3 regions of the Micromonospora sp. NPDC049060 genome follow, and region 1 is predicted to be linked to each of the others. Evidence: riboswitches for the same ligand, from Rfam matches in the RefSeq annotation. Region 1 holds a riboswitch; each other region holds the start of a gene.

Region 1 (9,863 bases):
CCGAGCACGTCGAGGTACTGCCCGGCGATCGTCTCCACGCGCATCTGGTCGTAGCAGCGCCGGACGTCGAGCAGGCGGGCCGGCGGCAGCGTCGCGTGCGCGAGGAGCCGGTCGGCCCAGACCATGCAGAGGTCGCCGATCAGCACCGCGACCGCCTCGCCGAACCGATGCGGGTCGCCCCGGTGGCCGGCGGCGGCGTGCCGGGCGGCCAGCGCCACGTGCGCGGTGGGCCGGCCACGGCGGGTGGCGGAGGCGTCCATCACGTCGTCCTGGACGAGGGCGAAGGTGTGCAGCAGCTCCAGGGCGGCGAACGCGGGCAGCACCGCCGGCAGCGGACCCGTGCCGCCGGGCGCGCCGCGCCACCCCCAGTAGGCGAACGTGGGGCGGACGCGCTTGCCGCCGGCCAGCACGCAGTCGCGCGCCGTCGCGGCGAATCCCCCCATCGCCGCGTCGATCTCGCGCAACGCGTCGACCTCGGTCGCCAGGAAGGCGGCGAGGGTGTCCTGCACCGCCGTGACCAGGTCCTTCGTGTACGCGGCCAGGACCGCCCGGACCGGGTCGTCCCCGTCGGTCGGGCCGGCGGGGGCCACGCGGAGCGAGTTACCCGCAACTGCGTCGTTGGCCATGTGACCGAGCGTACCCTAGGCTTACGAGTTGCGTCGATTCGTGCGTCGATAAATGAGGAGGGCCGGTGGACACCGATCTCACCGCTGCCTATGACCGCTGCCGTGAGCTGCACAAACGGCACGGCCGCACCTACTATCTCGCCACCCGGCTGCTGCCCGCTTGGAAACGGCGGCATGTGCACGCCTTGTACGGATTCACGCGCTACGCCGACGAGATCGTCGACCGCGCCGAGGAACTTCCCCCTGCCGAGCGCGCCGCCCGACTCGACGACTGGGCCGGCCGCTTCGTCGCCGGACTGCACGGCGAACCGGTGGACGACCCGCTGCTCCTCGCCGTGCTGCACACGATCGCCGTCTTCGATCTCGACCGGGACGACTTCGCGTCGTTTCTCAAGAGCATGGCGATGGACCTGACGGTCACCTCGTACCGCACCTACGACCACCTGCTCGACTACATGGAGGGCTCGGCGGCGGTGATCGGCACCATGATGCTGCCGATCCTGGGCAGCTCCGACCCGGCGGCGGCCCGGGAGCCGGCCCGCCAGCTCGGCTTCGCCTTCCAGCTCACCAACTTCATCCGGGACGTGGCCGAGGACCTCGACCGGGGGCGGACCTACCTGCCCGACGACGACCTGGCCCTGTTCGGTGTCACCCGGGAGGACCTGGCCGAGGCGCGCGCCCGGGGCCGCGCCACGTCCCGGATCCGGGAGCTGATCGCGTACGAGGTGACCCGCGCCCAGGCGCACTACGTCGCCGCGGCTCCCGGGATCACCCTGCTCGCACCCGCCTCGCAGGCCTGCATGCGCACCGCGTACGCGCTCTACGGCGGGATCCTGGACGAGGTGGCCGCGCAGGACTACGACGTCTTCGTCGACCGGGCGCTGGTGCCGCAGCGCCGCCGGCTGGCGGTGGCCGCCCGCGCCCTGCTCACCCCCGCCGGCACACCGGTGGTGATCCCCGGCCCCGCCCGGATGCCCGGCCCGCTGGCCGTGCCGACCCCGTGACCCGCTGGCCGGCCGCCGGGCGGTGCGCGATGCTGGCGGGATGGCGGATCCGGAACTGGTGGACGTGGTCGTGGTCGGGCTCGGGGTCGGCGGCGAGGAGGTGGCCGGGCGGCTCGCCGAGGCGGGGCTGACCGTCGTCGGCGTCGAGCGTGACCTGGTCGGCGGGGAGTGCCCGTACTGGGGGTGCGTGCCGAGCAAGATGATGATCCGGGCGGCCAGCGCGATCGCCGAGGCCCGCCGGGTGGACGGGCTCGCGGGCACCGCCGAGGTGCGGCCCGACTGGGCGCCGGTGGCGAAGCGGATCCGCGAGGAGGCCACCGACACCTGGGACGACACGGTCGCGGTACAGCGGTTCACCGGCAAGGGCGGGCGGTTCGTCCGGGGCACCGCCCGGCTCGACGGCCCCGGCCGGGTCCGGGTCGGCGAACGGGTCTTCCAGGCCCGGCACGGGATCGTGCTCGGCACCGGCACCAGACCGTCCGTGCCGCCGGTCGACGGGCTGGCCGACACGCCGTACTGGACCAACCGGCAGGCGATCGAGGTCGAGGAGCTGCCGGAGTCGCTGCTGGTGCTGGGCGGCGGGGCGATCGGGCTGGAGCTGGCGCAGGTCTTCGCCCGGTTCGGGGTCCGGGTCACCGTGGTCGAGGCCCTGGACCGGGTGCTCGCCGTCGAGGAGCCCGAGGCGTCCGAGGTGGCCGCCGCCGCGCTGCGCGCCGACGGGGTGGAGATCCACACCGGGGTACGGGCGGAGCGGGTCGGCCACGACGGGCACCGTTTCACCCTGCACGCGGCCGGCGGGGCGGAGTTCACCGCCGAGCGGCTGCTGGTGGTGACCGGTCGCCGGGCCCATCTGGACGAGCTGGGCCTGGACACCGTCGGGGTGGACGCCGGCCGGCGCTATCTGTCCGTGGACGACCGGCTGCACGTGACGGAGGGGATCTGGGCGGTCGGCGACGTCACCGGCGAGGGGGCGTTCACGCACGTCGCGATGTACCAGGCGGGGATCGTCGTCGCCGACGTGCTCGACCACGTCCGGCGCGCCGACGACGGGGCCGACCCCAGCGGCACCGCGAGCGCGGCGGGTGGCGCGTCGGGCACCACCGGCGTGCGCGGCTCCGCCGGCGCGGTGCCGCGCGCCGACTACCGGGCGCTGCCCCGGGTGACCTTCACCTACCCCGAGGTCGGCGCGGTCGGCCTCACCGAGTCGCAGGCCCGCGAGCGGGGCGTCAACGTGCAGGTCGGCCTCGCCCGGTTGCCGTCGTCGGCCCGGGGCTGGATCCACAAGGCCGGCAACGAGGGCTTCATCAAGTTGGTCGCGGACGCCGACCAGGGCGTGCTGATCGGCGCGACCTCGGTGGGGCCGGCCGGTGGCGAGGTGCTCTCCGGTCTGGCGGTCGCCGTGCACGCGGCAGTGCCGCTCGCCGGGCTCCGGCAGATGATCTACGCGTACCCGACCTTCCACCGGACGGTCGAGGACGCGTTGCGGAACATGTCCTGACGACCGGGCCGCATGCCGGATGCCGGATGGTGGGCAGCGCGCGGCAGCGGAGGGCAATCGCCCGGCAGACGGCTGCTCATTTCTTTCATCGGGATGACGTACGATTGCGGCCGTGACGAAGCGGTTGACCGAAGTTGCCAAGAAGGCGGGCGTCAGCGAGGCCACCGTCAGCCGGGTGCTCAACGGCCGGGACGGGGTCTCCGAGGCGACCCGGACGGCGGTGCTGACCGCGCTGGACGTGCTCGGCTACGAGCGGCCCACCAAGCTGCGCGGCGAGCGCGCCCGGCTGGTCGGGCTGGTGCTGCCCGAGTTGCAGAACCCGATCTTCCCGGCGCTCGCCGAGGTGGTCACCGGATCCCTCGCCCAGCGCGGCTTCACCCCGGCGCTCTGCGCCCGCACCATCGGTGGCGTCTCCGAGATGGACTACGTGGAGATGCTCCTCGACCACCAGGTCTCCGGCGTGATCTTCGCCGGTGGGTCGTACGCGCTCGCCGACGCCCGGCACGACCACTACCGCCGGCTGACCGACCGGGGCCTGCCGGTGGTGCTGGTCAACGCGGGGGTGGACGAGTTGGGCTTCCCCCGGGTCTCCACGGACGACGCGGTGGCGGTGGAGCAGGCGTACGGGCACCTGCGCTCGCTCGGGCACGACCGGATCGGGATGGTGCTCGGCCCGGAGGGGCACGTGCCGTCCCGGCGCAAGCTGGACGCGATGGCCCAGGCGGCGGGCTGGGGTGACGACACGACGTACGTGGAGCGGTCCAGCTTCTCCATGGAGGGGGCGCGGGTCGCCGCGACCAAGCTGGTCGAGCGCGGCGTGACCGGCATCGTCTGCGCCAGTGACGTGCTGGCCCTGGGCGCCATCCGCGCCGCCCGGCGGCTGGGTCGGGTGGTGCCGACCGACGTGTCGGTGGTGGGCTTCGACGACTCCGCGTTCATGACCTGCACCGACCCGCCGCTGACCACGGTGCGGCAGCCGATCGAGACCATGGGGCAGGCCGCCGTGGACCTGCTGGTCACCCAGATCGAGGGCGCCGGCGTGCTGCACGACGAGCTGCTGTTCGAGCCCGAGCTGGTCGTCCGCGGCTCCACCGCGCCCGCCCCCGGTCGCTGACCCGGGCCCGCCCCCCGCCCACCTGAACGACGGAACGGCCGTCGACCGCTGCCCGCGGTCGGCGGCCGTTCCGTTCTGCCTGCCCGCTGGCAGGAACCAATCGGGGCCAAAGCCGTAACTCGGCTGTCTTCCAAGATCCTGTCAAAATCTGTCGTACCAAAGTCTCGTCTTTTCAGCGCGGGATCGATACCTTGCTGGGACACCAGCGACCGGGCGCTCTTCGTGGGGCGCGGCGCCAACATGCCGTACGACATGTACGAGGCCGAGGACGGCGTGGTCGGTGGCGGCGCCAGCGTCGTCGGGCCGAACCGGACCGTCGGCGACCTGGCCGGTGAGGCGTCCGGCCGGCGGGCGGTGACCCTCAACTCGACGGGCAGCTACGTCGAGTGGACCACCCGGGCCAGCACCAACACCCTGGTCACCCGCTTCTCCATCCCGGACGCCCCGGGCGGCGGCGGGATCAACTCGACGCTGAACGTCTACGTCAACGGCACGTTCCACAAGGCCATCGACCTGACGTCCCGGTACGCCTGGCTCTACGGCAACGAGGCCAGCCCGGGCAACTCGCCGAGCGCGGGCGGACCGCGGCACATCTACGACGAGGCCAACGTCATGCTCAACTCCACGGTGCCGGCGGGCAGCAGGATCCGCCTCCAGAAGGACCCGGCCAACACCACCACGTACGCGATCGACTTCATGAACACCGAGCAGGTGGCGCCGATCGCGAACCCGGACCCGGCGCGCTACGCCACGCCGACCGGCTTCACGCACTCCGACGTGCAGAACGCCCTGGACCGGGTGCGGATGGACACCACCGGCAACCTCGTCGGGGTGTACCTGCCGGCGGGCAACTACTCCACCGCGTCGAAGTTCCAGGTGTACGGCAAGGCGGTCAAGGTGACCGGTGCCGGGCCCTGGTACACCCGGTTCAACGCGCCCTCCGGCCAGGACAACACCGACATCGGCTTCCGGGCCGAGAACTCGGCGGCCGGATCGTCCTTCGCGAACTTCGCCTACTTCGGCAACTACACCTCGCGCATCGACGGGCCGGGCAAGGTGTTCGACTTCTCCAACGTGTCGAACATCGTGATCGACAACATCTGGAACGAGCACATGGTGTGCCTCTACTGGGGCGCGAACACCGACCACATGACGATCAAGAACTCCCGGATCCGGAACATGTTCGCCGACGGCATCAACATGACAAACGGGAGCACCAACAACCTGGTCAGCAACAACGACGCCCGGGCCACCGGCGACGACAGCTTCGCGCTGTTCTCGGCGATCGACGCGGGCGGCGCCGACATGAAGGACAACGTCTACGAGAACCTGACCTCGACGCTGACCTGGCGGGCCGCCGGTGTCGCCGTCTACGGCGGCTACGGCAACACGTTCCGCAACATCTACATCGCGGACACGCTCGTCTACTCCGGCATCACCATCAGCTCGCTCGACTTCGGCTACCCGATGAACGGCTTCGGCGCGAGCCCGCCCACCCGGTTCGAGAACATCTCGATCGTCCGGGCCGGTGGGCACTTCTGGGGCGCGCAGACCTTCCCGGCGATCTGGGTCTTCTCCGCCTCGAAGGTGTTCCAGGGCATCCGGGTCAGCGACGTCGACATCGTCGACCCGACCTACAGCGGCATCATGTTCCAGACCAACTACGTCGGCGGGCAGCCGCAGTTCCCGATCACCGACACGGTCTTCACGAACGTCTCCATCAGCGGCGCCCGCAAGAGCGGTGACGCGTACGACGCGAAGTCCGGCTTCGGCATCTGGGCCAACCCGATGCCGGAGACGGGGCAGGGGCCGGCCGTCGGGTCGGTCACCTTCAACAACCTGCGGCTGAGCAACAACGCGGTGGACATCCAGAACACCACCTCGACGTTCACCATCAACCGCAACTGACCCAGCCCGGTCGCCCGGGCGGCGGCCGGTCCACCGGCGGTGCGGCCACTCGACACCCGAGTGGCCGCACCGCCCGGCCCGTCGAGATGACCCGCCCGGTCAGTCGGCCGGGGCGCCGTGCCGACCGGCGCCGGCGGCGAACCGGGCCGCACCGGCCGCCGCGCCGGCGGCCAGCGAGGCCATCCCGTACGCCAGTTCGCCCGCCATGGCCTCCGGCTCGGGCCGGCCGACGCCGGCGAGCAGCGCCGCCCGGTCGTTGCGCAGGCAGGTCTGCGGGTGCCGGGCGATCTCGGCGGCCAACCGCTCGGCCGCCGCCCGGGACTCACCCGGCGCGACCAGCCGGTTCACCAGCCCCATGGCGTACGCCTCCTCGGCCGGCACCGGCCGCCCCGTGAGGATCAGGTCCATCGCCCGGCTCTCGCCGATCAGCCGGGGCAGCCGGACCGTTCCCCCGTCGATCAGCGGCACCCCCCAGCGGCGGCAGAACACCCCGAGCACCGCGTCGGACTCTGCGACCCGCAGGTCGCACCAGAGCGCCAGCTCCAGCCCGCCGGCCACCGCGTGACCGGAGATCGCGGCGATCACCGGCTTGCTGAGCGTCATCCGGGTCGGACCCATCGGGCCGTCCCCCTGCGCCTCGACCCGGTTGCCGCTCGGTGTGCCGATGGCCTTCAGGTCGGCCCCGGCGCAGAACGAGCCGCCGGCACCCCAGAGCACGGCCACCGCCGCGTCGGGGTCGGCCTCGAAGGCGCGGAACGCGTCGGCCAGCGCCCGTGCCATCGGCCCGTCGACCGCGTTGCGGGCCGCCGGGCGGTCCAGGATCACCGTGGTCACCGCCGCGGCGCGTTCGACGCGTACGCCCATGCCGACAGCATGCCCCCGACGGTGCCGGCGGCGCCAGGCGTCAGCGCGGGGCGGACCGGTCCGGGCGGACCAGGGTGGCGCCCAGCGCGGCGCCGACCACGCAGGCCACCCCCGCCGCCTGCGGCCAGGCCAGCAGCTCGCCGAGCAGGACCAGCCCGACCAGCGCCCCGATCGCCGGTTCCAGGCTGAGCAGGACCGCGAAGACCCGGGCCGGCATCCGGCGCAGCGCCGCCATCTCCGCCGAGTACGGCAACACCGACGACAGCAGCGCCACCGCCGCGCCCAGCGCGAGGGTCCACGGGTCGAGCAGCGCCGTACCGCTGCCGGCGACCCCGAACGGCAGCACGGCCAGCGCGGCGACGGCCATTCCCAGCGCGAGGCCCCGGCTGCCCGGCACCCGGGCGCTGACCGCCTTGCCGAGCAGCACGTAGCCGGCCCAGCCGACCGCGACGGCCACGCAGCACAGCAGCCCCAGCCGGTCCATTCCCGTCCCGCCGAGCCCGCTGATCAGCAGCACGCCGCCGCCGGCCAGCGCCGCCCATGCCACGTCGGCGAGGCGGCGGCTGCCGGCGAGCGATACCAGCAGCGGCCCGGCGAAGCCGATGGTGACCGCGACGCCCAGCGGCACCCGGTGCAGGGCCGCGTAGAAGGCGAGGTTCATGACCGCCAGGGCCAGCCCGAACGCCCCGACCAGACCGGCGGTACGCCAGCCCAGGCGCAGCCCCGGCCGGACCAGGACCAGCAGGATGAGCGCGGCGAAGCCGAGCCGCAGCGTGGTGGTGCCGCCGGCGCTGGTGCTGCCGAAGAGCTGCTTGGCGACGGCCGCCCCGACCTGGGTGGAGAGCATGCCCAGCAGCATCAGCAGCGGGGGCGGCACGGCCCGGGGCTGGCCCAGCGCGACGCTCAGTCGGGTCGCCGGTCGGCCGGCCGGCATCGGGCGGGAGGAGAGTGCGTACACCCGGACCACAGTGGCCGTGGACGGTGCGGCCCGCGACCGGATTTCCACGCCCGTGTCGCCTCCCGTCACGGGCCGGACGGCGCTAGCATCCCCGACGGCACGATCATGTGAGGTGCCCCGCGCGAGCGGGGAGAATCGGGAAGCCGGTGTGAATCCGGCACGGGCCCGCCGCGGTGACCGGGGAGCCACCGTCCACGCGTACGCGCAGCCACTGGCCCGTCCGGGCCGGGAAGGCGGACGGCCAGGCGTCGATCCGGGAGTCCGAAGACCGGCCTCGCGTCCGGTGCCCGCGTCCGGCGTGGCGTGGGCCGAGCGCAGCGGGAGCCTGCCTTGGATCTGTACGACGTCATCCACCGCCGCCGGGACGTACGCGCCCAGTTCACCGGCGCGCCGGTGCCCGAGGAGACACTGCACCGGGTGCTGGCGGCGGCGCACGCCGCGCCGAGCGTCGGCTACTCGCAGCCCTGGGACTTCGTCCTGGTGCGCGACCCGGAGCTGCGCCGCCGGTTCCACGAGCACGTCCGCACCGAGCGGAACACGTTCGCCGCGACGCTCGACGGGGAGGCGGCCGAGCGGTTCGCCCGCATCAAGATCGACGGCGTCCTGGAGTCGACGCTGTCCGTGGTGGTCACCCACGACCAGGACCGGGGCGGCCCCGCCGTGCTCGGCCGGCACGCCATCGCCGACACCGGGCTCTACTCGACCTGCCTCGCCATCCAGAACCTCTGGCTCGCCGCCACCGCCGAAGGGCTCGGGGTGGGCTGGGTGTCGTTCTACCGCGAGCCCTGGCTCGCCGAGCTGCTCGGCATCCCCGACGGGATCCGGCCGGTGGCGTGGCTCTGCCTCGGGCCGGTCACCCACTTCGAGGCGGTACCCGACCTGGCCCGGCACGGCTGGCGGCGGAAGCGCCCCCTGGCCGACGCGATCCACCACGACCGCTGGGCGGCACGCTGACCCGCCCGGGGCGTCCCGTTACGGGCCGACGGGGCGCACCTCACGTACACCTGCGGACTTGTCACCGCCGACCGGTTTGCGGGGGCTCCTGCCGGGAAGTCGGTACGGGTGCGAGCACTCTTGACGAAGATCGAGCAGGCATCCGGCCTGGACCGGGTCGGCGACCGGTTGCAGCGCGCCGTCCAGGCCACCCTCCGACCGCAGCGGGTCCGCGACCTGCTGCACGGCGTCTGGCTGGGCCATCCGCTGCACCCGGCGATGGTGCAGGTGCCGGTGGGCGCGTGGATCAGCACGGCGGTGCTGGACCTGATGCCGGGGCAGCGCCGGGCCGCCGCCACGCTGTGCGCGGTGGGCACCGTCAGCGCCCTCCCGGCCGCGGTCACCGGCCTCAACGACTGGGCGGCACTGGCTCGCGACCAGCGCCGGATCGGCCTGGTGCACGCCGCGTCCAACAGCGTCGGCCTGGCGTTCTACGCCGGCTCGGTGGCCGCCCGGATGACCGGCCGGCACAACCTCGGCCGTACGCTCGGCTTCCTCGGGCTCGGCGCCGCCAGCATGGGGGCGTACCTGGGCGGGCACCTGGCGTACAAGCAGGGCGCGCAGGTCAACCAGAGCATCTCCGAGCTGCACCGGATGAGCGACGGCTGGCACTCGATCGCGGACATGGCTGCTCTGCCGGAGCGCAGGCTGATCACCCGGGAGGTCGACGACGTCTCGGTGATCCTCTACCGGCACGGCGACGAGGTCACCGTGATGCTGGAGCGCTGCCCGCACCAGAGCGGCCCGCTGGGCGAGGGCGAGGTGCGCGAGATCGACGGGCACGACTGCGTGGTCTGCCCGTGGCACGGCAGCGCGTTCCGCCTCAACGGCGGCGAGGTCGTGCACGGTCCGTCCGGCAACGACCAGCAGATCCTGCCGACCCGCGTCGTCGACGGCA
Region 2 (9,863 bases), on a different contig from region 1:
ACAGCCGCACCCTCGACGTGCTGACCTTCGGCGACGAGGCGTCCCTCAGCCTGGGCGTCGACACGACCCGGGCACGTCGGCGACTGTTCGTCATCACCTCACTGGTCACCGGTGCGATGGTGGCGGTCAGCGGAGCGGTCGCGTTCGTCGGCCTGGTGTTGCCGCACCTGGTCCGGATCGTGGTCGGCGCCTCGCACCACCGGGTGCTGGTCGTCGCGCCGCTGGCCGGTGCCGTGTTCATGGTCTGGGTCGACCTGGTCTCCCGCACCCTGGTGGCTCCCCGGGAGCTGCCACTGGGCGTGATCACCGCTCTGATCGGCGTACCGGTGTTCCTCGCGCTGATGCGCCGCCGTGGCTACCTGTTCGGCGGCCGGTGATGGATCTTCGACTCGACGGCGTCAGGGTGGAGATCGACGGGAACGTCATCGTCCAGGACCTGTCGCTCGACGTGCCGGACGGGCGGATCGTCGGACTGATCGGACCGAACGGATCCGGCAAGTCGACCGCGTTGCGCTGCGTCTACCGGGCGCTGCGGCCGAGCCGCGGCGTGGTGTGGCTCGGCTCCGACGACCTGTCCACCCTGAAGCTGCGCCGCAGCGCGCGGTCGGTCGCCGCGCTCACCCAGGACGGCGGCACGGACCTCGACTTCACCGTCGCCGAGACGGTGGCTGGTTTCGAAGCGCACGCAGGTGGTGCGGTCGTCCAGGCGGATCAGGGCCGGCCTGCTGAGTGTCTCGCTGATGTGCTCGTCCACGTCTTCCCCTCAGAATGGTCAGGACTGGGCGTGGTACCGGTACAGCACGGTCCGATCGGCGCTGAACTGTGAGAACGGGAACGGCTCCGCCGACAGGGCGGTGACGCCTGCGCCGAGGAAGTGTCGGGCCACCGCGCTGGCGGTCTGGGCGTAGACGATCAGCGGGACGTCCCGGTCCTGACAGGTGCGCAGGATCTCGTCGAAGGTGCCGTTGCCGATGGTCATACCGGTGGCGACGACGGCGTCGGCGACGTGGAGGACGTCGCGCATGTCGGGGGTGACGGGGTCACCCCACTGGGTGGTCCGCAGGGTGAGGTCGCATGGCAGGCAACGTGCCGGCCGCCGACGTGGAGTGCGCCGCCAAGCTGCTCGGCACCTCGCGGCGGCTGCTGTCGACGGTGTTGCAGGGCTTCTACCAGTCCAACCAGGCCACCGCCGCCGCCTGCGGCGTCAACAACCTGCACCTGATCCGGGGCATGATCGGCCGGCCCGGCGCCGGGATCTACCAGATGAACGGCCAGCCCACCGCGCAGAACACCCGGGAGACCGGCGCCGACGGGGACCTGCCGGGCCTGCGCAACTGGGAGAACACCGCGCACATCGAGGAGCTGGCCCGGCTCTGGAACGTCGACGTCGACGTCATCCCGCACTGGGCGCCCCCGACGCACGCCATGCAGATCTTCCGGTACGCCGAGCAGGGCTCGATCAAGCTGCTGTGGATCAGCGCCACCAACCTGGCGGTGTCCCTGCCCGACCTGTCGCGCGTCCGGCGCGTCCTGGCGAAGCCGGAACTGTTCGTGGTGGTGCAGGACCTGTTCCTGACCGAGACCGCCGAACTGGCCGACGTGGTGCTGCCCGGTGCCACCTGGGGCGAGAAGACCGGCACGTTCACCAGCGTCGACCGCACCGTGCACATCTCCGACAAGGCCGTCGACCCACCGGGCGAGGCCCGCCCCGACCTGGACATCTTCCTCGACTACGCCCGGCGGATGGACTTCCGGGACCGCGACGGGCAACCGCTGATCCGGTGGACCGGGCCGGAGGAGGTGTTCGAGGCGTGGAAGGAGTGCTCGCGGGGGCGGCCCTGCGACTACACCGGCATCACCTACGCCAAGCTGCGCGGCGGCTCCGGCGTCCAGTGGCCCTGCACCGACGAGCAGCCCGACGGCACCGAACGCCTCTACACCGACGGGCGCTTCCACACCGACCCCGACCACTGCGAGACGTACGGCCACGACCTCGCCACCGGCGCCGAGTTCACCGAGCCGGAGTACCGCGCCAAGGAGCCGGGCGGGCGGGCGTTCCTGCACACCGTCGACTACCAGCCCTCCCCCGACGTGCCCGACGACGAACACCCCATGCTGTTGACCACCGGCCGCACCGTCTACCAGTTCCACACCCGCACCAAGACCGGCCGGGCCCCACAACTCGACCAGGCCGCGCCGGACGTGTGGGTGGAGCTCAACCCGGCCGACGCGGCCCGGCTCGGCATCGCCGAGGGCGACCTGGTCGGGGTCGCCTCGGCGCGCGGCGGCATCCAGGCCCGCGCCCGCCTCTGCGGCATCCGCCCCGGCGTGGTGTTCCTGCCGTTCCACTACGGCTACTTCGACCAGGACCCGCACGAGCGCACACCCCGCGCCGCCAACGAGCTGACCGTCACCGCCTGGGATCCGGTCTCCAAGCAGCCCCTCTTCAAGGTGGCCGCCGTCGCGGTCGAGAAGCTCGCCGACGGCGGCGGCGTACCCGCACCGGCGCCGACGGTCGGCGGCAGCGCGCCACCCCCGGACGCCGGCATCCCTCCGACCGCGGGTGGACCGGCGGCGCAGGCCACCAGCGGGAAGGAGTGAACCGTGCACCTCGCCCACTACCTCGGCCTGCTGCACCGCGCCCAGGTCAACCTCGCCGACGCGTTCCGGCAGGTCGCCGACGCGCACGCCGAGGAACCCGACATCCGCCACCTGTGTGAGCGACAGGCGAAGCGCTGCGACGCGCACGCCGAAGGCCTGCGCCCGTTCGCCGCCCGCTACGCCGAGGACGCCCCGACCGAACCCGACCGGCTGCACTCGCAGCTGTTCACCGGCACCCGCACCGGCGGCATCGGCCTGCTGCGTGACCTCCAGGACCTCTACCTGATGGCCGCCGAGTGCGACATCGCCTGGACCGTCGTCGGCCAGGCCGCCTACGGCGCGCGCGACGAGGACCTGCTCGCGCTCGTACGACGCTGCGAGGGTGAAACGGCCATCCAGCTCAAGTGGCTACGCACCCGGATGAAGGCCGCCGCGCCCCAGGCGCTCGTCGTCGCCGACTGACCGCCGCCGACCGCCTCCAGATCGCGGCCCCGCGCCCGATCGGCGGGGCCGTCGCGGGGCAGTAGGTGGCGATGGACGAACAGGTGACGGTGTTCGCCCGGCACCGGCCACCCGTGACGCCGCCGGATGGGCGGCGGGTCGGGTGGCCGGTGCTCGTCAGGTCAGGTCGGAAATCGTCGGTCAGCTGTTCAACCTGGCCAGCAGCGCGTTGGCCATGCCCTGCTCGCCCCTGGCGTTGGGGTGGAAGGGGGCGGCGGCGTTCTGCGGGACCAGCCCTTCGACCCAGCGGGTGCCGCTGCTCTTGCACGTGTCGCGGCCGACCGACGGGGCGTAGACGTCGGCGTAGGTGGCGTTGTTCGCGGCGGCGGTGCTGGCGAGCATCCCGTTCAGGGACTTGTGGACGCTACGCAGGTACGGCACGTCCTGGTAGGCGATCGGGACCACCGGCCAGCAGCCGTAGCCGCTGTCCGGCACGATCGCCGGGTAGCCGAGCACCACGACCCGGGCGCCCGGGGCGGCACGGTGGACGGCCTGCAGCACGGCGGTCACCTTCGGCGCCGTGGCGGCGATCCTGGCCTGCAACTGGTCGACGCCACCGGCGGTGTACCGGTTCTTGCACGGAGACCCGAGAGGGCTGCTCAGGCTCGCCTCGGCGCATTCGGTGATGATGCCGGAGAAGCCGATGTCGTTGCCGCCGATCTGCACGGTGACCAGCGTCGTGTCCGGGGTGATCGCGCTGAGCTGCGGGGGCAACGAGATGCCCAGTGCGCCGCTGCCGCCGACGAGGATGTCCTCCGTGGTGGCGCCGGAGCAGCTCACGTCGGCGAGCGCCGACGAGCCGACGGAGGCGGCGACCAGCGACGGGTAGTTGCGGCTGGAACGCAGGCAGTTCAGGTCGATCTGGGTGGGGATCAGCGGGCCGGAGGTGTACGAGTCACCCAGCGCGACGTAGCGCCCGGTGGGCGCGGCGGCGTTGGCCGGTGCGGCGAGGGTGAGCAGCACACCGGCGGTGGCCGCGGCGAACGCGGCCAGCCGGCTGGCGGCCCGGAGGAACGGCAGGCGGGGACGGGTCATGGCATCTCCCAGCGGGGATCATGGTGGGTGCCGTGATTCTGTCCGCGCCGTCGTCGCACGTCAATATCGACGGCCATTGGGCCGTCGGGCGGAACGCGACGGCGGCTCGGCGACCCCCTTCCGCGCGCGGGAAGGTCCGACGCACTAGCATTGCCGCAGTCCGGGACGGCTCTGCTGAAACGAGGCGAAATGCGTTGGCTCCAGCGACTGCTGGGCGGCGGGCGGGTCCAGCTCGATCCGGAACGGCAGCAGGCTCTGCTCCGCGACGTCCAGCACCGGTACGGCGCCCACGCGCAGCTCCGGTTCCCCGAGCAGGTCCAGGCCGTCGCCGGGATGCTGAACGACGACGACGGCGTGGTGGTGGCGGCCCGGATCGTGAGCCAGGTCGCCGACGAGGCCTACGTGGACCTGCAGGCCCAGGCCCAGGACGTCCACCGACGAACGGGCCGCCGGCTCCTGGTGCACCGCCGCAACTACCGGCCGTTGTGGATGGAGGCCGGCCGAGCCCTGCGCTGGCCGCTGTTCGCGTTACCGAGCGGCTTCCACCCGTACGCGCAGGTGGCCGCCGCCGTCGCGGTGCTCGGCGGCCAGGCTGCCCGGCTCGACCAGGTGACCGACCCGAATCCTCTCGTGACCCGCGTGTTCGAGGTGCTCGACCTCACCACCGCCGGCTGGGAGTACGGCCGGGTGCGGGTGGACACCGACGCCGCCGCCCTCGCCGACAGGCTGATCACGAGCGCCGGACAGATCCTCGCGGCCATGGACGACCCGCCCCGGCTGCCACCTCCGGTGCGTGAGCTCATGCGCCGCAACAACACCCTCGACGTGCACGATCCGGCCAGCCCTCGGGTGGTGGGCGGGTTCAATCCCGGCGCGAGGATGCGCGAGCAACTGCTGGCCTGAGGACATCGCGGCGGCGATCGCGGAGATCACCTGTTGGTGATCGCGCCGCTTCGCGCCTGTCGGTGATGGCGTCACCTCGTCGCAGCGGACAACCACGAGGAGAACTGTCCCGCTTCAACGTATATCGGGCTGGAGGGCTTGCCGCAAGACCCGGGTCCTGCCGCAGAATCGTCCGCCGAACCGGAAACCGGCGAAGAAGCGGCGCACGACGTGCGAGTGTCGTTGTCGCGACGGATGCCGACTGCCTCGGAGGTGTCGCGATGATCGAGCAGTACGTGTGCGACCTCCACGAGGTCGGCGACGCGCAGGTCGCGACCGTCGGCGGCAAGGGCGCGCACCTGGGGGCTTCGTCGCGGATCGACGGCATCCGCGTACCGGCTGGCTTCTGCGTGACGACGGACGCCTTCCGGCGGATCATGGTCGAAGCGCCGTCGATCGACGATCGGCTCGACCGGCTGTCGCGCCTGGACCCGGACGACCGGGAGGCGAGCCGCGCCCTCAGTGCGGAGATCCGCCGCGCCATCGAAGCGGTCGTCCTCCCCGACGACGTGGCAGCGGCGATCATCCGGGCCCTCGCCCGGCTCGGTGCGGGGGTTGCCTGTGCCGTCCGGTCCAGCGCGACGGCGGAGGACCTGCCGACGGCCTCCTTCGCGGGCCAGCAGGACACGTACCTGAACGTGGTGGGGCAGGAGGCGATTCTCCAGCACGTCAGCCGGTGCTGGGCCTCGCTCTTCACCGAGCGGGCCGTGGCCTACCGGCGACGCAACGGCATCGACCACCGCACGGTCCAGATGGCCGTGGTCGTGCAGAAGATGGTCTTCCCGCAGGCGGCCGGCGTCCTGTTCACGGCCGACCCCGTCACGCACAACCGGAAGGTCGCTGTCGTGGAGGCGAGCTTCGGCCTCGGCGAGGCCCTCGTCTCGGGGTTGGTGAACGCCGACGCCTACCGGGTGCGGGACGGTGAGATCATCGCCAGGGCGATCGCCGCCAAGCGACTGACCATCCACGCCCTGCCGGCCGGCGGGACGAGGGAACAGGCGATCGACACGGAGCGGCAGGAGCAGCCGGCCCTGACGGATGCGCAGGTCGTGCGGCTGGTGCGGCTCGGCCGGCGGATCGAAGCCCACTTCGGCCACCCCCAGGACATCGAATGGTGCCTGGTCGACGACGACTTCCAGATCGTCCAGAGCCGTCCGATCACCACGCTGTTCCCCATCCCCGAGGCCGGCGACGGCGCGAACCACGTCTACGTCTCCGTCGGTCACCAGCAGATGATGACGGACCCCATGAAGCCCCTGGGGATCTCCATGTGGCAGCTGACGGCCATGGCGCCGATGCACGAGGCCGGCGGGAGGCTGTTCGTCGACGTCACCGGGCGCCTGGCCGCGCCCGCGGGCCGCGCCGGCCTCCTGGAGATGGTGGGGCGGTCCGATCCGTTGATCAGGGACGCGCTGGAGACCGTCCTCGGCCGCGGCGACTTCGTCCCGTCGCTTCCCGACCAGGGTCCGGCAGGGCCGCCCGCCGGCGGCGCGCCCGCCCCGATCGAGAACGATCCGGCCATCGTCACCGAGCTGGTCGAACGCAGCCAGGCGGCCCTCGCCACCCTGCGGCGCGACATCCGGACGAAGTCCGGGCCGGCGCTGTTCGACTTCCTGCTGGAGGCCTTCGAGGAGCACAAGCGGGGCCTTGCCGATCCGCTGAGCATGCAGGCGATCATGGCGGGGATGGAAGCCACGTGGTGGCTCAACGACAGGCTGTACGAGTGGCTGGGCGAGAAGAACGTCGCCGACACGCTCACGCTGTCCGCGCCCGACAACGTCACGTCGGAGATGGGACTGGCGCTGCTGGACGTCGCCGACGTCATCCGCCCGCACCCGGAGGTGGTGGCCTTCCTGCGGGAGGTCGAGGACGAGGGCTTCGTGGACGAGCTGCCCCGGATCCCGGGCGGCCGGGAAGCGCGAGACGCCATCCGGGCCTACCTCGACAGGTACGGCATGCGCTGCGCGGGCGAGATCGACATCACGAGGCCACGCTGGAGCGAACGCCCCACCACGCTCGTGCCCCTCATCCTCGACAACGTCAGAAACCTCGAGCCGGGCGCCCGCACGCGGCGCTTCGCGCAGCGGCGCCAGCGGGCGGCGCGGAAGGAACAGGAGGTCCTGGAGCGCCTGCGGGCCCTGCCGGACGGGCAGCGCAAGGCGGCGGAGACGAAGCGGATGATCGACCGGGTCCGGACCTTCATCGGGTACCGGGAGTATCCGAAGTACGTCATCGTCAGCCGCTACCTCAGCTACAAGCAGGCCCTGCTGAGAGAGGCCGAGCGCCTCGTGCGGGCCCACGTGCTCCCGGAGCAGGAGGACATCTTCTACCTGACGTTCCAGGAGCTCCACGACGTCGTGCGTACGCACGAGGTGGACGACCAGCTCATCCAGCGGCGCAAGGACGCGTTCAGGTCGTACCGGACGCTCACCCCGCCCCGGGTGCTCACGTCGGAGGGCGAGGGCATCGCCGGCGCGTACCGGCGCGAGGACGTGCCGGCCGGCGCGCTGGCCGGCCTCCCGGTCTCCGGCGGGACCGTCGAGGGACGGGCCCGCGTCGTCCTGGACCTGGCCGAGGCCGACCTCGAACCGGGCGACATCCTGGTCACCGCCTACACCGACCCGAGCTGGTCACCCCTGTTCGTCGCGATCGCGGGACTGGTGACGGAGGTGGGCGGCCTCATGACCCACGGGGCGGTGGTCGCCCGCGAGTACGGCCTGCCCGCCCTCGTCGGGGTGGAGCGGGCGACCCGGCTGATCCGAAACGGACAGCGGGTTCGCCTGCACGCGACCGACGGGTACGTCGAGCTCCTGCCCTGACCGACCACCGGACCATGACCCGACGCGCGCGGCCGATCACGCATTGACATCCGGCGTCCCTCCACTCCAGACTGGCGCCACAACTCAACCAACGCGCGTGCGTGCGGGGGAAGTCCGGTCGAATTCCGGCGCTGGCCCGCAACGGTAGGCCGTCGAGATGCACCTCCGACGGCGAGCCCGAATACCCGACGTACGCGCAGAATCCGCTCCCCACCCGTCGTGGCCCACGGGTCGGAGTCCCGGTCGACCCCCGCGCTGCGACGGTCGTCCGGGCTTCTGACGACCGCCGGGCCGGAAAGGCGCTTCCGATGGTCGTCCGCCTGAGCCGGCACCGCCTGCTCACCCTGTTCCGCGGCGTGCTCGCCGCCCTCACCCTCGCCACCCTCACCCTCGCCGCACCGGCATCCGCCCACGCCTCCCCCACCTCGCCTTCCGGGGTCGGCCGGTCGGAGGCCGCGGCCGGCTGGCTGGCCCGGCAACTCGTCGCCGGCGAACGCCTCGAGGTCGTCTTCGACGGCGTCACCTACCCCGACCAGGGCCTCACCCTCGACGCGGTGTTCGCCTTCGCCGCCGCCGGCGTCGCCGACGACTCGGGGGCCCGGGCGCTGGCCTGGGTCACCCGGCCGGACATCCGCGACGCCTACCTCGGCGACGGCGCGACCGAGGCGTACGCGGGCGCGACCGCCAAGCTCGCCCTCGCCGTCCAGGTACGCGGCGGCGACCCCACCGACGTCGGCGGCATGGACCTGGTCGCCCGGCTGCGCTCGCTGCAGGCCCCCACCGGCCGGTTCACCGACCGGTCGGCGTACGGGGACTACAGCAACACGTTCAGCCAGTCCTTCGCCCTGCTCGCCCTGGGCCGCACCTCGCAGGGCACGCCCCCGGCGGCCGCCGCCTGGCTGGCCGCCACCCGCTGCCCGGACGGCGGCTACCCGCTGCTGCCCGCACAGCCGGTCTGCACCTCCGACGTGGACGCCACCGCGCTCGCGGTGCAGGCGCTGCGGGTCACCGGCCGCCCGACCGACGCCGCCGCCGGGCTGCGCTGGCTGCTGTCCGTGCAGCGCGCCGACGGCGGTTTCGCCAACGCCGCCGGCATCCCCAACGCCAACAGCACCGGCCTCGCCGCGCAGGCGCTGCGCGACGGCAGCCGGCCGCTGGCCTGGGCCCGCGCGCGGGTGTTCCTCGCCGGACTTCAGGTCGGCTGCGCCGGGGTGCCGGCCGACCGGGGCGCGGTCGACTTCGACGGCGGCGCCTTCGACCCCGGCACCGCCGCCCGGGCCACCGGCCAGGCCGTCCTCGGCCTGACCGGCACCGGGTACGCCCGGCTGTCCGCGGCCGGCGCCACCCCGGGCGCACCGGTCCCCGCCTGCCCGTGACCCGTCCCGTCGCTCCACCGATTCCAGGAGGAACCGTGTTCCGTCACCGATCCACCGTCCGCACCCGGCTCGCCGGCCTGTTGGCAGCCGCCGTCGCCGCCGTCGCCCTCACCGCCGTCGAACCCGCCCCCCGGGCCGGGTACGCCGCGGCCTGCACCGGCACCTCCGGCGTCACCGTCGTGGTCGACTTCGCCGCGCTCGGCGGTGGCGTCCAGGTCGGCTGTGCTCCGGGCGACCCGGCCACCGGGCTGGCCGCCCTCCAGGGCGCCGGCTTCACGGTGACCGGCACCCAGCGCTGGGGGCTGGCGTTCGTCTGCCGGATCAACGGCAAGCCGACCGCCACGGCCGATCCGTGCGTCAACACCCCGCCCGCGACGGCGTACTGGTCGTACTGGCATGCCCCCAGCGGCGGCGCCTGGTCCTACAGCACGTCCGGCGCGAGCAGCTACAACCCGGCCCCGGGCACCGTCGAGGGCTGGTCCTTCGGCGCGGGCGCCCCGCCGAGCATCGCCGCGCCCTGACCGTGGCCGCACACCGGGTGTGACCGCAGCGGTGCACCGGGTGCCGGCCACCTCCCTGGCGTCGCGCG
Region 3 (9,863 bases), on a different contig from region 1:
ACGGCGCATCATGCAACCGTCTGCCGTCCGCAGCCAACCCGACCGCGTGGTGATCGCCCTTGCCGACGTCCAAGCCCAGGAAGACGCCGTAGCCGCCGTGCACCTGCCCGCCTCCACACCTCGTTGCCGCCTCGGCCGCAGTCAAGGGCGTCGGACTGCCGGCAGCCACGTTACGAAGAGACCTACTCCAACACGGGTGGCCGTGTCCCTATCAGCGGTCCGCCGACGCCACCCGACCCGGCGACAACACCCCCCGGATCATCCGAACGACAGGGGCAGGCAGTCATACCGGGCCGGGCGACCGAGGGTCCCCGGCTGGGGACGATCAAAAAGGTAACGGGCGGGCAGGCCGTCCGGTCCCGGCGCGACGGCCGCACGGCCTGCGCGGCCCCGTGCTCAGAAGTCGTCGTCGAAAGCCACCGTGCCGCTCACCCCGACCTGGTACGCCGACACGCGCCGCTCGAAGAAGTTCGACAGCTCCTGGACGTCCTGCAACTCCATGAACGCGAACGGGTTGGTCGACCCGTAGTGGGCGGGGATGCCGAGCTGCGCGAGCCGCCGGTCGGCGACATGTTGCAGGTACTCGCGCATGTCGGCCAGGGACAGCCCGGGCACACCCTGGCCGAGCAGGTCCTCGGCGAACTGGACCTCGCACTCGACGGCCTCGGCGAGCATCTGCCGCACCTGAGCGGCCAGCTCGTCGTCGAACAGGTCCGGCTCCTCCCTACGGACCGTCTCCACCACGTCGAAGGCGAAGGCCATGTGCATGGACTCGTCGCGGAACACCCAGTTGGTGCCGGACGCCAGGCCGTGCAGCAGCCCCCGGGAGCGCAGGAAGTAGACGTAGGCGAAGGCGCCGTAGAAGAACAGCCCCTCGATGCAGGCGGCGAAGCAGATCAGGTTGAGCAGGAAGGCCCGCCGGTCCTCCCGGGTACGCAGCTGGCGCAGCTCGCCCAGCGAGTCGATCCAGCGGAAGCAGAACTCGGCCTTGCGCCGGATCGACGGGATGTTCTCGATGGCGGCGAACGCGGCGAAGCGCTCGGCCTCGTCGGGCACGTACGTGTCGAGCAGGTTGAGGTAGAACTGGACGTGCACGGCCTCCTCAAACAGCTGCCGGGACAGGTAGAGCCGGCCCTCCGGGGAGTTGACGTGCTGGTAGAGGTTGAGCACGAGGTTGTTGGCGACGATGGTGTCGCCGGTGGCGAAGAACGCGACGAGGCGGCTGACCAGGTGCCGCTCGGCCGGGGAGAGCCGGTCGAGGTCGGCGAGGTCGGCGTGCAGGTCGACCTCCTCCACCGTCCACGTGTTGCGGATGGCGTCGCGGAACCGGTCGAAGAAGTGCGGGTAGCGCATCGGGCGCAGGGTGAGATCCATCCCCGGGTCGAGCAGCATGTGGACGGTCCTCGGTTCGCTGGTGGTCTGGGTGGTCACTGGCAGGCCTCGCACGACTCGGGGTTCTCCAGGGAGCAGGCCAGCGCCTCGTCGACGGTCGCCACCGGCGCGACGACGCCGGCGGCACGGGCCGGCCCGACGGGTGCGACGGTGGCCTGCTGGATCCGGGTGGCCGGCCGGGAACGCAGGTAGTACGTCGTCTTCAACCCGGCCTTCCAGGCGTACAGGTACATCGAGGAGAGCTTGCCGATCGTCGGCGCGGCCAGGAACAGGTTCAGCGACTGCGACTGGTCGATGTACGGGGCGCGGGCCGCGGCCAGGTCGATCAACGCCCGCTGCGGCAGCTCCCACGCGGTACGGAACAGCTCCCGCACCTCGGCTGGCAGTTCCGCGACGTCCTGCACGGAGCCCTCGGCGCGCTTGATCGCCGAACGGATCCGCTCCGTCCACAGGCCCCGGGCCTTCAACTCGCGTACGAGGGCGGTGTTGACCTGGAGGAACTCCCCCGACAGGGTCTCGCGCTTGAACAGGTTGGACACCTGCGGCTCGATGCACTCGTAACAGCCGGCGATCGAGGCGATGGTGGCGGTCGGCGCGATCGCCACGAGCAGCGAGTTGCGCAGCCCGTACGCGGCGACGCGCTCACGCAGCGCGGCCCACCGTGCCGTCTGGGTGCCCGTGACGCCCCACAGGTCGGGTTGCAGCTGCCCGCGCGCCGCCCGGGTCTGCCCGTACGCCGGGTGGGCGCCCGAGCGTCGCGCCAGGTCGGCGGAGGTCTCCAGGGCGGTCAGGTACAGCTCCTCGCTGATCCGGGTGGACAGCTCCCGGGCGGCCTGCGAGTCGAACGGCAGCCGCAGCGCGAAGAACACGTCCTGCAGGCCCATCAGGCCGAGTCCGACGGGCCGCCAGCGGGGGTTGCTCGCCGCCGCCTGCGCCGTCGGGTAGTAGTTGATGTCGATGACCCGGTCGAGGTACGTCACGGCGGTGCGGACGGTGGCGCGCAGCCGCTCCCAGTCGATGCCGTCCGCGCCCAGGTGGGCGGCGAGGTTGACCGAGCCGAGGTTGCACACGGCGGTCTCGGCGTCGCTGGAGACCTCGACGATCTCGGTGCACAGGTTGGACAGGTGCACCACGTTGCCCGCCTCGGCGGTCTGGTTGCACAGCCGGTTCGCGGCGTCCTTGAACGTCATCCACCCGTTGCCGGTCTGGGCGAGGGTGCGCATCATCCGCCCGTACAGCTCCCTTGCCGGGACCTGCCGCACGTAGCGGCCCTGCTCCTCGGCGGCCCGGTACGCCGCGTCGAACTCCTCGCCCCACAGGTCCGGCAACTCCGGCACCACGTCGGGGTCGAACAGCGACCACATCCCGTCGGACTCCACCCGCCGCATGAACTCGTCCGGGATCCAGTTGGCCAGGTTGAGGTTGTGGGTGCGCCGGGCGTCCTCGCCGGTGTTGTCGCGCAGTTGGAGGAACTCCTCGACGTCCGGGTGCCACGGCTCCAGGTAGACGCAGGCCGCGCCCTTGCGCCGGCCGCCCTGGTTGACCGCCGCCACCGAGGCGTCCAGCGTCCGCAGCCACGGCACGATCCCGTTGGACTGCCCGTTGGTGCCCCTGATCAGCGCGCCCCGGGAGCGCACCCGGGAGAACGCGATGCCGATGCCCCCGGCGAACTTCGACAGGTTCGCCACCTGCGCGTACCGCTGGTAGATCGAGTCGAGTTCGTCGCGCGGGGAGTCGACCAGGTAGCAGGAGGACATCTGGGTGTGCCGGGTGCCGGAGTTGAACAGCGTCGGCGAACTCGGCAGGTACGCCAGGCTCGACATCAACCGGTAGAACTCGATCGCCTCGTCCGGTGCCTGCGACAGGCCGCAGGACACGCGCAGCAGCCAGTACTGCGGGGTCTCCAGCACCAGCCGGCTCGTCGGGTGGCGCAGCAGGTAACGGTCGTAGACCGTACGCAGCCCGAAGTACTCGAAGCGCAGGTCGCCGCGCGGGTCGACGGCGGCGTCGAGGGCGCCGGCGTGGGCGGCGACGAAGGCCGCGGTGTCGTCGCCGATCAGGCCCTCGGCGTGCCCGTGCCGGATCGCCTCGCTGAAGGAGCCGATGCCCTGCCGGCGGACCTCCTTGTCGACGTACCCGGCCAGCAGGCGGGCGGCCAGCCGCGAGTACTGCGGCTCCTCACCGATCATCTCCGCAGCGGTCTGGATGGACAGCCGGTCCAGTTCGGCGGTCGTCGCCCCGTCGTACAGGCCGCTGATCGTCCTGGTCGCCACCCGCAGCGGGTCGACGTCGGCGAGGTCGTCGGCCCACCGCTCGACCGCGCGGACGATCCGGTTGACGTCGACCGCCTCGGTGCCGCCGTCGCGCTTGCGGACCCGCATCTGCGGTCGCCGCTGGCCCACCACGGCCGCATCGTCGGCCGGAAAAACCTCGGTGACTGTCACCACTCACTCCTCGCGAGCCTTGATCCCAGACGGATTTCCTGGGCACGCGGGGAGCGGACACCGACGACGACGCGCGGCAGGGCAACGCGTCGGGATGGCGTCGGCCGTCCCACGCGGCCTCGGACCGCCACACACCCGGAAGCGGGCGTACGGCGCACTGGCAGGTCTTCGGACTCGCGGGCGCGACCGGACTCGCCGGTCTCCTACTGGCCGTCGCTTCCCAGGCCGCTGGCGGCCCAGTGCTGATGACGGCGGTCGTTCCCACTCACCGCTGCGGGGCAGTCCCGGATTCCCACCGGGTTCCCTCTTGCCTCGACCACTCCGGATGAGCGGGCGAACCAGCTGCGCCGACACCATATATAGGGTTGGCGCCGTTGTCACACCCCACATGTCGGTCCCGGGCGTGTCGTCGGCGGCGCGGGTCACGCCCGTCGATCGCCAGCCAGAAGCCCACGTCGATGCACCGACCCGCGCACCGGCGCACCAGTGGCGCTCTCTGGCTGCGGCGCCCCGCAAACGGTGATCAGGACGCCATGGACCCTAAAGCCGCAGGGTCACGTCCATGGCGTCCTGATCACGTTCGGGTGGATCTGTCGCGCTGGTGGCGGTGGAGGAGGGCCGCGAGGCGTGGCGCGGCGACGCCTGCCGAACGCCCGGCCTCAGCCCGACCGCAGCTCAGCAGCGTTACTAGACCCGGGTGACCCGGACGGCGTCGGCCACCACGTAGCCGGTGGTGCTGGTCCAGCGGCTGACCGCGACCAGGTTCCGGTCCCCGGCGGCCAGCCCGAAGGTGCCCAGCGAGCGCCAGACGCCGCCGCTGGAGCGCTGGTCCACGTTGACCGTGCGGTTGCCCGAGGCGGTGACGACGACGTGCGGGGCCGAACTGTTGTAGCCGGGGTCGGCCGGGTGCCGCACCTCGACGCGGTAGTTGCCGGCCGCCGGAATGTTCACCTTGAACCAGGCGGAGTCGCTGGCCAGAGTGGGGTTGGCGAAGCGGTAGTCGGCCCCGTAGCGCTGGGCGGAGTACGAGGAGGTGCCCCAGTTGGTGCTCGCCGTGAACCGCCCCGCCGTGGTGTTGTCCACGATGGTGCTGAACGTGGGCGGGTTGGGCGCGCTCAGGCCGAGGTAGGCGGCGATGCCCTCGGCGTGGCCACGGGCGGTGGCGGTGATGAAGTCGGCGCGCTTGAGCAGGTTCGAGTCGGCGACGGAGTCGATGAAGAGGTTCTCGGTCAGCACCGCGGGCATGGCCGACTCGCGCAGCATGTGGAAGTTCGCGGTCTTCAGCCCCCGATCGGTGACCCCGCCGATCGTCCGCATGCCACCGATCACCCTCGGGTGCAGGGCGTTGTGCAGATTGACGGTGGCGGCGTCCGACGTCGGGTACCGGTAGCTCTCGAAGCCGGTGCCACCGCCGGAGTTGATGTGCACGCTCACCAGCAGGTTCGCGCCCCACGCGTTGGCGTCGTCGGTGCGGTACGCCAGGCTGCGGGTGATGTCGGTCGTGCGGGACATCCGGACGTCGACGGCCCAGTTGGCCAGCAGAATGTTGCGCAGTTGCAGGGAGATGTCGAGCGTCAGGGCCTTCTCCTGCAGCCCGTTGCCGACCGCGCCGGGGTCGGTGCCGCCGTGGCCCGGGTCGATGTAGACCTTCGGCAGCGCCGCCCACGCGGGGCCGGCGACCATGGGGACGGCCGCGGCACCGGCGACGGCCGCAAGGAGGGTACGCCGCCGCAGCGTCCGGTTGTCGAACATGTGCACCTCGTCATCGGGAGAGATCGACAGTGCCCGCAATATAGTGGCAGATCGATCCCTGATGAAAGATGTCTACGCTAACTGATCTGGACTTCGAAGGTTTCCTCCCCGAGGGTCGCCGCGCCGTCACCACCGGCGATCGAGGGTCCACGCCATCGTCGGACGCGCTCAGGTCAGGGCACAGCCGGACCCGCAGTACGGGCAGAACGCGCGCTTGGCGTTCGACGTCACCTCGACGTCGCACCGTGCACAACGGCCGTTCTCCCACAGCCCCTGGTCGATCCCGAGTCCACCGTCGTAGTAGTCACGGTCGGGCCAGGCGACCAGTTCCACGTCGAGACCCGGCTCGTCCTCGTAGTCGGTGACAGCGGCCAGGGTCAACGTCGTGCGTACGCCGTACTGGTCCTCGGTGAAGTGCGGCAGCACACGCCGCAGGACATCTACGAGTTCACGAACCGGCAGCGCCATCAGCTGCTCGGCGAGACGTTCACGATCCTCGTCGGTGGACACGCGACCGACCATACGTCTCCGCGCACCGCCGCCGCCGGCCGCGTAGATCCCGGTCCACCCAACAGACCGGACGACGAGAAGTGATCTACGGTGCCGCGGCTCAGCACACCGACGCCCGCCACTTGGCGTTGTATTGATCGAGAGTGAAAGGCATAGCAGGTCAACACGGAAGAGATACCCCTGAGCTGCCCTTTCGTTGATGGTCGGCGGTCAACGTTCGCTGCTTCTGGTCCACCTCTGACGACCTGGAAACGGCATGATTCTTGGGGCTCGCCCCAGGCTCCAACCCCTCGCCTGTAAGAAGTGAGCGCGTTGTCCGGCAGAGCCGTCCCCGTTTTCGGCCTCGGACGGCTGTCCGCGTTCGACAGTCGGTTGCCGCCCTCGTCTCGGCCCGTTGCTGTCAACAGCAACAGGGAGCCGGGCGCCCCCTATAATTGATCATGATTGAACCGGGATTCGAGGGTCCTGCCGTCCTGGCTGGCTCAGTAACCCCGGACCAGCCGACGGTACTTGCGGCGGACACGCCCGGTACCCTGGTCCGGTTGTGCTGGGCAATGGAGAACCAATGGAACTCGGTTCAGCCTGCGCAACTCGTCGGCGTCCAACCCGATCGTCATCCGGTTAGTCACTCAAGCGTTTGCTTGCGGCTCTGTTCCCTCACCTCTGCCGCGCAACTGAGCAACGACCTAGCCAGCGCCTCCGCCCGGTCCGCCGACAACCACAACGAGCCGTGTGGCACGTCGTCATCGGGACCGGCCAACCCTTCCGTCAGAGTCTCCGCTGGCACTTCGACGTCAAGTCGAACGAAATGATGCCCCCTGCTGTAGTCGACGAAGGCATCCAGGTACCGGTCATCATCGAAGGTCACCGCCGCATGCTGCCACGACAGCGATGCCACCTCACCCCTCAGCCTCGACCGCTTCGTCCGAAAGGTCGATGAGCTGCGAGAAAGCGAAACTCGCACTACGGCGTACCGGGTACGCGTCACTTGGCGTTGAAGTAGCTCGCCTCCGGGTGGTGCACCACGATCGCGTCCGTCGCCTGCTCCGGCATCAGCTGGAACTCCTCCGACAACTGCACACCGATCCGCTCCGCACCCAGCAGCTCCACGATCTTCGCCCGGTCCTCCAGGTCCGGGCAGGCCGGGTAGCCGAACGCGTACCGGCAGCCCCGGTAGTCGGTGCGCAGCAGACCCGCCAGGTCCGCCGGGTCGTCGTCGGCCACCGTACGGCCGCCCGGCAGGGTCAGCTCGGCGCGGATCCGGCGGTGCCAGTACTCCGCGAGGGCCTCGGTGAGCTGTACGGACAGCCCGTGCACCTCCAGGTAGTCGCGGTACTCGTTGCGGGCGAACATCTTCGCCGTGTACTCGCTGATCGGCTGCCCCACGGTGACCAGTTGCAACGCCACCACGTCCAGCTCGTCGCCGCGCGGGCGGAAGAAGTCGGCCAGGCAGAGCCGCCGCTCCTGCCGCTGCCGGGGGAAGGAGAACCGCGCCCGCTCGGAGTGCCCGTTCTCGTCCAGCACCACCAGGTCGTTGCCCTCGGCGTACGCCGGGAAGTAGCCGTACACCACGGCCGCCTCCAGCACCTGGTCGGCGATCAGCCGGTCCAGCCAGTAGCGCAGCCGGGGCCGGCCCTCGGTCTCCACCAGCTCCTCGTAGGACGGTCCCTGCCCGCTGCGGGCGCCCCGCAGGCCCCACTGCCCGAGGAAGGTGGCCCGCTCGTCGAGCAGCGCCGCGTAGTCGGCCAGCGGCACGCCCTTGACCACCCGGGTGCCCAGGAACGGCGCGGCGGGCACCTCCACGTCGGTGGCCACGTCGGAGCGCACCGAGGCGTCGTCCAGCTCCGGCAACGACTCGCTGACGATCGCCCGCTGCCGCTCGCGGCGCGCCCGCCGGGCCGCCAGGGCCGCCTCCCGCTCCGCGTCGATCACGGGCGCCCCGCCGCGCTTGGCCGTCATCACCCGGTCCATCAGCGACAGTCCCTCGAAGGCGTCCCGGGCGTAGTGCACCTGGCCGGGGAACATCGCCCGCAGGTCGTCCTCGACGTACGCCCGGGTCAGCGCCGCGCCGCCCAGCAGCACCGGCCAGCGCTCCGCGACCCCGCGCGACGCCATCTCGGCGAGGTTCTCCTTCATGATCACCGTGCTCTTGACCAGCAGGCCGGACATGCCGATCGCGTCGGCCCGGTGCTGCTCGGCGGCCTCCAGGATCGCGTTGATCGGCTGCTTGATGCCGATGTTGACGACCTCGTAGCCGTTGTTGGACAGGATGATGTCCACCAGGTTCTTGCCGATGTCGTGCACGTCCCCGCGCACCGTGGCCAGCACGATGCGGCCCTTGCCGCCGTCCTCGGCGGTCTCCATGTGCGGTTCCAGGTACGCCACGGCGGTCTTCATCACCTCGGCGGACTGGAGCACGAACGGCAGCTGCATCTGACCGGAGCCGAACAGCTCGCCGACGACCTTCATGCCGTCGAGCAGGATGTCGTTGATGATGGACAGCGGGCTGCGCCCCTGCGCCATCGCCGCGTCCAGGTCGGCCTCCAGGCCGTTGCGCTCGCCGTCGATGATCCGCCGCTTGAGCCGCTCCTCCAGCGGCAGCGCGGCCAGCTCCTCCGCCCGCCCGGCCCGCGCCGACGCCGCGTCCACGCCCTCGAAGATCTCGATGAACCTCTGCACCGGGTCGTAGCCCTCGCGGCGGCGGTCGTAGACGAGGTCCAGCGCCGCCTCCCGCTGCGCGTCGGGGATCTTGTTGAACGGCAGGATCTTGCTGGCGTGCACGATGGCGCTGGTCAGGCCGGCCTCGCGGCACTCGTGCAGGAAGACCGAGTTGAGCACCTGCCGGGCCGCCGGGTTGAGTCCGAACGAGACGTTGGAGATGCCGAGGGTGAAGTTGACGCCCGGCCAGCGGCGGGCGATCTCGCGGATCGCCTCGATGGTCTCGATGCCGTCGCGCCGGGTCTCCTCCTGGCCGGTGGCGATCGGGAAGGTCAGCGCGTCGATCAGGATGTCCGCACGGTCCATCCCCCACCGCCCGGTGAGGTCGTCGATCAGCCGCCCCGCGACCCGCACCTTCCAGTCGGCGGTACGCGCCTGCCCCTCCTCGTCGATGAGCAGCGCCACCACGGCGGCGCCGTGCTCGCGGACGATGGGCATCACCCGGGCGTAGCGGGACTCCGGCCCGTCGCCGTCCTCGAAGTTGACCGAGTTGACCACGCACCGGCCGCCGAGCATCTCCAGGCCCGCCTCGACCACCGCCGGCTCGGTCGAGTCCAGCATGATCGGCAGGGTGGAGGCGGTGGCGAAGCGGCCGGCGAGTTCCCGCATGTCCTGGGTGCCGTCGCGGCCGACGTAGTCGACGCACAGGTCCAGCAGGTGCGAGCCGTCGCGGGCCTGGCTACGGGCGATCTCGACGCAGGCCCGCCAGTCGCCGGCGAGCATGGCCTCGCGGAACGCCTTGGAGCCGTTGGCGTTGGTGCGCTCCCCCACCATCAGCAGGGAGGCGTCCTGGGCGAACGGCACCGGGTGGTAGACCGACGAGACGCCGGCCTCGTGCCGCGGCTCGCGGGGTGCCGGGCGCGTGCCGTGCAGGCGCTCCGAGAGGACCCGGATGTGCTCGGGGGTGGTGCCGCAGCAGCCGCCCACCAGCGAGACGCCGTACTCGGTGACGAAGCGCTCCAGCGCGTCGGCCAACTCCACGGGGGTCAGCGGGAAGTACGCCCCGTCGGCGGTCAGCACCGGCAGGCCCGCGTTCGGCATCACCGA

What was found. A riboswitch is a leader RNA that binds a small molecule or an ion and turns the genes downstream of it on or off. The one in region 1 is predicted to bind cobalamin.
Region 2: another riboswitch for cobalamin. It lies ahead of AB0B83_RS05615 (prenyltransferase/squalene oxidase repeat-containing protein); the one in region 1 lies ahead of bluB (5,6-dimethylbenzimidazole synthase).
Region 3: another riboswitch for cobalamin. It lies ahead of AB0B83_RS07795 (ribonucleoside-diphosphate reductase subunit alpha); the one in region 1 lies ahead of bluB (5,6-dimethylbenzimidazole synthase).

The regions. Positions count from the first base shown of each region.
Region 1 covers NZ_JBEZEV010000005.1:114,734-124,596, reverse strand. Annotated here, with positions in the region: gene AB0B83_RS04300 (polyprenyl synthetase family protein) at 1-626, opposite strand, end outside; gene AB0B83_RS04295 (phytoene/squalene synthase family protein) at 692-1,630, shown strand; gene AB0B83_RS04290 (NAD(P)/FAD-dependent oxidoreductase) at 1,671-3,128, shown strand; gene AB0B83_RS04285 (LacI family DNA-binding transcriptional regulator) at 3,241-4,242, shown strand; partial or broken gene AB0B83_RS04280 (glycosyl hydrolase) at 4,441-6,150, shown strand; gene AB0B83_RS04275 (crotonase/enoyl-CoA hydratase family protein) at 6,250-7,014, opposite strand; gene AB0B83_RS04270 (EamA family transporter) at 7,055-7,972, opposite strand; cobalamin riboswitch at 8,066-8,264, shown strand; gene bluB (5,6-dimethylbenzimidazole synthase) at 8,303-8,926, shown strand; gene AB0B83_RS04260 (Rieske 2Fe-2S domain-containing protein) at 9,035-9,863, shown strand, end outside.
Region 2 covers NZ_JBEZEV010000007.1:73,745-83,607, forward strand. Annotated here, with positions in the region: gene AB0B83_RS05575 (iron ABC transporter permease) at 1-377, shown strand, start outside; gene AB0B83_RS05580 (ABC transporter ATP-binding protein) at 404-826, shown strand; gene AB0B83_RS05585 (DUF364 domain-containing protein) at 773-1,024, opposite strand; gene AB0B83_RS05590 (molybdopterin oxidoreductase family protein) at 1,075-2,601, shown strand; gene AB0B83_RS05595 (hypothetical protein) at 2,605-3,063, shown strand; gene AB0B83_RS05600 (SGNH/GDSL hydrolase family protein) at 3,244-4,137, opposite strand; gene AB0B83_RS05605 (hypothetical protein) at 4,327-5,040, shown strand; gene rph (rifamycin-inactivating phosphotransferase) at 5,301-7,898, shown strand; cobalamin riboswitch at 7,974-8,106, shown strand; gene AB0B83_RS05615 (prenyltransferase/squalene oxidase repeat-containing protein) at 8,207-9,274, shown strand; gene AB0B83_RS05620 (hypothetical protein) at 9,310-9,795, shown strand.
Region 3 covers NZ_JBEZEV010000011.1:91,619-101,481, reverse strand. Annotated here, with positions in the region: gene AB0B83_RS07805 (IS110 family transposase) at 1-103, opposite strand, end outside; gene AB0B83_RS07800 (ribonucleotide-diphosphate reductase subunit beta) at 397-1,392, opposite strand; gene AB0B83_RS07795 (ribonucleoside-diphosphate reductase subunit alpha) at 1,428-3,773, opposite strand; cobalamin riboswitch at 3,978-4,194, opposite strand; gene AB0B83_RS07790 (N-acetylmuramoyl-L-alanine amidase) at 4,524-5,588, opposite strand; gene AB0B83_RS07785 (hypothetical protein) at 5,757-6,098, opposite strand; gene AB0B83_RS07780 (hypothetical protein) at 6,724-6,966, opposite strand; gene metH (methionine synthase) at 7,083-9,863, opposite strand, start outside.